DNA from 2 places in the Thermoanaerobacter brockii subsp. finnii Ako-1 genome. Region 2 is predicted to be linked to the other one. Evidence: riboswitches for the same ligand, from Rfam matches in the RefSeq annotation. Region 2 holds a riboswitch; the other holds the start of a gene.
The links. Region 2 has a riboswitch for cyclic di-GMP ahead of THEBR_RS12085 (transcriptional regulator). Riboswitches for the same ligand answer to the same signal wherever they lie in the genome.

Region 1 (3,423 bases), 410 kb from region 2:
GACAATACTTTAGTGCCTCAAAAATCAAAATTTCCCGATAAAATGACTATTGAATGGCTTGAAAAAGTAAAAAAAGAGGGGTTTAAAATTTGTCTCATTTCAAATAACACTAAAAGAAGAGTGAATGAATTTAAAGAAAAAGTTGGTGTACCTGGAATAGCTTGGGCCATTAAGCCGAGAAAAGGAGCTTTTAAAAAGGCTTTAAAGATTTTAAATGCTAAGCCTAATGAAACAGCTTTAATAGGAGATCAAATATTTACTGATATTTTTGGTGGCAAAAGAGCAGGTTTATATACTATTTTGGTAAAACCTCTATCAGAAGAGGAATTAGGATGGACTAAACTTATGAGAAAAGCGGAAAAACATGTACTTAAAAGGATTGAGAGATATGGAGATTAATTCAAATACTAAACTGTATGGTCTTATAGGCCATCCTGTAGAACATAGTTTATCCCCTTTAATACATAACTATGCTTTTAAGTCTTTAAATTTAAATTGTGTCTACACTGTTTTTGATGTTTTGCCAGAAAAGCTTGAAGATGCAGTAAATGGAGTAAAATCTTTGGGAATAAAAGGAGTTAATGTGACTGTGCCACATAAAGAGAAGATAATTAAATACTTAGATGTGGTTTCAGAAGAAGCTTTAAAAATTGGCGCAGTCAATACTGTAGTCAATGAAGAAGGAATATTAAAAGGCTATAATACGGATGTCTATGGCTTTATAGACTCATTAACAGAAGTAGGAAAAAAAATTGAAGGAAGAAAAGCTGTTGTCTTAGGAGCTGGTGGAGCTTCTAAAGCTGTTTGTGTCGCCCTTGCTCTAAAAGGGATAGATTCGATAATAATTGCCAATAGAAGTGTTGAGAGAGCAAAAGATTTGTCAGAGTACATTAAAAAAGAATTTAAGATTCAGTGTGATTACTGCAGTATAAATGAAGTAAAAGAACTACCAGAAATAGATATACTTGTTAATACTACAAGCGTAGGAATGTATCCAAATACAGAAGATTCTCCTGCTGATGAAAAAGTGGTTTTGAAAGCTAAATTTGTCTATGACCTTATTTACAATCCTTTTGAAACTGCTCTTTTAAAACATGCGAAAAAGAATGGAATAAAGTATTCTAATGGACTTTCTATGTTGGTAAATCAAGCTAATTATTCTTTCAAATTATGGACAGGGGGATTTTTCGACAAAAATTTGGTATACAGGTATTTAAAAGAAGGAATTACGCATAATTTGTAGAATATTTTATAAAGAGTAGATGAAGTGAGGCTATATGTGGGCACTTTATGCCTCACGGATACAGTGGTGCAACCGGCTTTATGTCGGCTTTATTATTTTTGGAGGTATATTTTATGGCCAAGAAAAAGCTAGGGGAGCTTTTACTTGAGGTAGGGCTTATAACAGAAGAACAATTAAAGCACGCAATAGAAGTTCAAAACAAAACAGGAGAAAAGTTAGGAAAAGTTCTTATTAAATTGGGGTATGTTACAGAAAGCCAAATACTAGAGGCTTTAGAATTTCAATTAGGTATTCCACATGTAGATTTGCAAAAATACTATATTGATCCCGATGTAGCAAAATTAATTCCTGAAGCCGTTGCTAAAAGACATACTATTATTCCTATAAAAAAAGATGAAGATGGTATATTGGTAGCAATGGCAGACCCTCTGAATATTTTTGCACTAGATGATGTGAGAATCATTACGAAACAAAATGTAAAGCCTTTAATTGCTTCTGAAGGAAGCATCTTAAAAGCCATAGATAGAATTTACGGAAGAGAACAGGCAGAAAAAGCAGTACAGGATTTTAAAAAGGAGTTTCAAAGTGAAAGTCAAGAAGAGCTGCCAGATGAGATTCTTGAAGAAGTACAAAACGCGCCTGCTGTACGCTTTGTAAATTCTATAATTGAGCAGGCAATAAAAAATAGGGCTTCAGATATTCACATTGAACCTACTGAAAAAGACCTTAGAATTCGATTTAGGATAGATGGACAATTAACAGAAGCTATGAGGACTATAAAAAGTACCCATGCCCCTGTTGTGACAAGAGTAAAAATTATGGCTAATATGAACATCGCTGAAAGAAGACTTCCTCAAGATGGCAGATTTGATTTTACTACAGGTGGTAAAAATATTGACATAAGAGTTTCTTCGTTGCCCACTGTTTTTGGAGAGAAATTGGTATTGAGGCTTTTAGACAAGGAAAATTTTATAATGACAAAGGAGCAATTAGGTTTTGAAGAAGAGGATCTGGTGCTCTTTGATAAACTTATCAAAAGGCCTAATGGCATTGTGCTTTTGACTGGTCCTACAGGTAGTGGGAAAACCACCACTCTTTATGCAATGCTGAGAGAGCTTAACAAACCCAATATTAATATAATAACTGTTGAGGACCCTGTTGAGTATTCCCTTGAGGGAATAAACCAGGTACAAGTTAATGAAAAGGCAGGCCTTACCTTTGCGACTGCTCTTAGGTCAATTTTGAGGCAAGACCCTGATATAATTATGATTGGAGAAATTAGAGATACTGAAACTGCTGAGATAGCTATTCGCTCTGCCATAACAGGGCACTTAGTCCTTTCCACTTTGCATACAAATGATGCGGCGGGAGCGGTGACTAGGCTTGTAGATATGGGTATAGAGCCTTATCTTGTGTCTTCTTCTGTAGTAGGGGTTATTGCTCAGAGATTGGCGAGAAAAATATGTGATAACTGTAGAATTTCTTATAAAGCTTCCAAAGGCGAAAAAGAGCTATTGGGAATTTCAGAAAATGAAGACATTACTTTATACAAGGGGAGAGGGTGCCCTGTTTGTAATAAAACAGGCTATAGGGGAAGAATTCCTATATATGAGATAATGACTGTTACTTCTGATATTAGAGAGCTTATAAATGCTAAGGTTTCCTCTGATGTTATTGGAGCTCAGGCTGTAAAAAATGGCATGAAAACTTTACGAGAAAGTGCTAAAAGACTTGTATTACAAGGAAAAACTACAATTGATGAAATGATAAGACTAACTTACGAGGAATGAGGGATATGGATACAAAGGAACTTTTAAAATTAGTAGTTGAAAGAAAAGCTTCAGACTTGCATATAACGGTTGGAGTACCTCCAGTTCTTAGAATTAATGGCTATTTAGAAAAATTAGAAGGGGAACCTTTTACCCCTGGGCAGACTGAAGAAATAGTTAAGGATTTATTGACAAGTGAGCAATTGAAAAAGTTAGAACAAAATGGAGATATTGATTTGTCCTATTCAGTTACAGGATTAGGAAGGTTTAGAATAAATGTATACAAACAAAGGGGAAGTTATAGCCTTGCAATAAGGTCTGTAGCTTTGAGAATACCTACAATAGAGGAATTGGGACTTCCTCCAATACTTAAAGACTTAGCTTTAAAGGCAAGAGGGCTTATATTGGTAA
Region 2 (3,423 bases):
GATTCCGTATATGTCTTTGTTTTGAACAGCCCAGTCAATTCCTGCGGTTACAGTGCTCATAGTTCCGCTTCCGTTTGAATCTAATACTTTTATCCCTACTAAAGCAGCACCAGGAGCAACACCTTTATAAAGGTTGTTCCCTGTCCCAGTACCTGCCGCAATACTTGCTACATGAGTTCCGTGTCCATTATCATCGTAGGGGGTAGATTTGCCGTTTACAAAATCTTGCCATCCTATTACTTTGCCACCAGCGAGGTCAACATGGGAGCCATCAATACCGGTATCAATAACTGCTATTACTATATCATTCTTGGAATAAGAAGAAGCATTACCGTCTCTATCACCAGTTACACCAAAACACTTCTCGCTTTTGTAACCCCAAACCATTTTGTTGCAGTGTCTAATGTGGCATATACAGGCTCGTCATACTCAATTTGCTTTACTATATCCAATTTTGACAAAGCGTTTATTTGTCCTTTAGTTAAGGTAGCAGCAATTCCTGGAATAATTTTGTATTTATGCTTTATATTAAACTTTCCAATGGATTTAGAAATATTTAATAGTTCGTTATCAGCTATGTTTTTGTTGAAAATTATTATAACTGGAAATTTTTCACTGTCTGGCTTACCAGCAATTTTTGCTTCTAAGTTGTCAAAAAGTTTATTTTTATTAGAGTCTTGCATCAAAACTTTTTGAATTTGAGGCAAGTAATTTTTTGTTGATGAGTTAATAGGAAAGTTTGTTAGGTTGGGCTGGGCTTGGACTAATACTCCACTTAGCGACATTAAAGCTACAATTAACACAAAGGCCAGTAAAGCTTTTAATGTTTGTCGGCTCTTCATTTTTTCTTACCTCCTTAAAAATTTAATATTTTTTAAAATTTAAGTCAGCCCTTCTAGTCGCTAAGTGAAACTGTTTCTTTCTTCTATTCATCATCTCCTTTCTGTAAGATTTATTTTCTATAATAAAACTCAAGCAATTTTTATGCCAATTTACTGTATATAGACAAAATTAATAAAAGTTTTTAATGTGTATAATTTTTTATACACATTTTTGATACACAAAATAATGCATAAAACACATACATTTAGAAATTAGTATAAATTTAACGAATTATGTAGAAAAAATCTTTTTTAAAAATAGAAGGAAAATTCATATTTATGTCGAAATAGTAATATAGGAAAATTAAATAAATTTTTGTTGAAAAAGGCAAACTCGTCGAAAGGCGGGGACGCAAAGCCACGGGTCTAAAGCGATAGTTTTGCTATGATAGCCGGGCTGCCAACATTTATATATAATCTCCTGCCTTTTGACAGGAGGTTTATTAATTGAGGAAGTGATGTTTTATATGACTAATAAAGAAAAAATTTACAATTTCATTATAGAAAAGAGTAAGGAATTTAATCTTCAGGATTTTTTGATAAATAGAAAAGGTGGGGTCACTACAGAAGAAATAGCGCAATTGCTAAAAATAGCTCGACCCAATGTGTCTTTTATTTTAAATCATCTTGTAAGAGAAGGGAAAATAGTTAAAATTATTTCAAAACCTGTGTATTATATTGAAAAAAATAGATTAGCTCATTTTTTAGGGAATAAGGTTAAGGAAGAGATACTTCTAAAAGATTTAATTGATTTTTTAGATTTGGGAAAAGAAAAAGAATGTGCTTTTGAAAATATAATAGGACATGATGGCAGCCTCAAAGGGCAAATAGAACAGGCCAAAGCGGCTGTATTGTATCCTCCTCGTATAATTAATTTTAAAGACAATAAATTTGTCTCACTTCTTAAAAATTTAATAAAGTGCATTTATAACTGGAAATCTTTAATATTCTCATCTTGTCTAAAATCTTATCTATTGCCATGAATCCGTAATATTGCGCAATATGCAGGATTCATGGCGCGGCCGTCTCATCTTTTTTCGGCCTTATTATTTACTTTTGAGATAACTTGTAGCATTATTATACTGTAAAGTTAATGTGGGACAGGCTTTCGTCCTCCATGCGGCTTGACCGCTCTTTTAAGTGTGGTCCCTACACCAGATTTGCCTTTTCTTACGCGAAATCTGCTTTGTCATATATAAGCCCCTGGCAGCAGAGGATTCAGGCTTATATATTAAGAGCTAATTGCGAGGTTGCTACATAATCTGGTTGCTAGGGTTATCTCAAATTAACTTTTACTTACTTTATCACTTTTGAAAGGAGGTGTAACAATCTTGAATAAGCTTTTTGTTGGTATGGATGTAAGCCTGAATGATGTCAAGGTTCATATTCTCGACCAGGAGGGTAATGATGCTTCCTCCCGTTTTTCTGTAGAAAATAACCCTCATGGTTGTGATGTTATAGTATCACGTATCTTGGAGTGTTGTAATAAATACAATATTCAAAAGGTCTTTATTGGTTTGGAATCTACCTCAGTCTATGGCTGGCACCTCCAGTATTATTTGGCTGATCATTCTGCTCTTAAGCCTTATCAACCTTCTATTACTACTTTTAATGCTAATATTATTAATGCTTTTAAAAAGTCTCTCGGTAATTTGCCTAAAAATGACTGGATTGATGCCTTTGCTATTGCTGAAAAACTGAGATTCGGTAGACTCCCTAAATCTTGTTCTGTAGATTTTAGATATCTTGCTCTCCAGAGGCTTACTCGTCATCGCTTTCACATTGTTAATAGTATTGTTAGAGAAAAAAATTATTTACTCAGCAATTTGTTCCTTAAGTTTAGCGGTTTGTGCCAAAATAAAGTCTTTAGTAATAATTTTGGAGCAACTGCTACTGAAATATTTAATGAGTTTTTCACCCTTGATGATATTGCGGCTCGACCGCTTGATGAACTTGCCGGCTTTTTGGTTGATAAGAGTAAAGATCGCTTTGATGATCCAGAAGCTACAGCTAAATTGCTTCAAGAGGCTGTTCGCAAGTCTTATAGAATTAATGCTACTGTAGATGATTCTTTAAACTTTGTTATCAAGTCTTGCTTTGATAATCTACAGTCCCTTGAAAAGCAGAAGAAAGCTGTAGAAAAAGCCATTATTAATGAGGTCAAAGGATTTAACAATGAATTCCTTTGTCTTACATCAGTAAAAGGTATTGGCCCAACCATCGCAGCCGGCTTAATATCTGAGATAGGCGGAATTTCAAGGTTTGATAATGATAATGCCCTTGCAAAGTTTTCCGGCCTTTATTGGTCAGAGTACCAGTCTGCTGATTTTAAAGCGGAGGACACATATCTCAAGCGTACTGGTAATGAGTATCTCAGATATTATTTTATTCAAGCAGCTGACCAGCTCAGGAAGTATTTACCTGAGTTCTCACAATACTATGCCCGCAAATTTAAAGAAAGCAAAACTCACAAGCATAAACGTGCTCTTGTATTGACTGCACGTAAAACTGTAAGGTTAGTCTTCGCTCTGCTGCGCGAAGA

Region 1: another riboswitch for cyclic di-GMP. It lies ahead of gspE (type II secretion system ATPase GspE); the one in region 2 lies ahead of THEBR_RS12085 (transcriptional regulator).

The regions. Positions count from the first base shown of each region.
Region 1 covers NC_014964.1:1,120,010-1,123,432, forward strand. The annotation lists gene THEBR_RS05420 (YqeG family HAD IIIA-type phosphatase) at 1-399, shown strand, start outside; gene aroE (shikimate dehydrogenase) at 389-1,243, shown strand; cyclic di-GMP riboswitch class II at 1,247-1,330, shown strand; gene gspE (type II secretion system ATPase GspE) at 1,357-3,033, shown strand; gene THEBR_RS05435 (type IV pilus twitching motility protein PilT) at 3,039-3,423, shown strand, end outside.
Region 2 covers NC_014964.1:1,531,159-1,534,581, reverse strand. The annotation lists partial or broken gene THEBR_RS07685 (S8 family serine peptidase) at 1-842, opposite strand, end outside; cyclic di-GMP riboswitch class I at 1,199-1,286, shown strand; partial or broken gene THEBR_RS12085 (transcriptional regulator) at 1,340-1,744, shown strand; gene THEBR_RS07675 (IS110 family RNA-guided transposase) at 2,234-3,423, shown strand, end outside.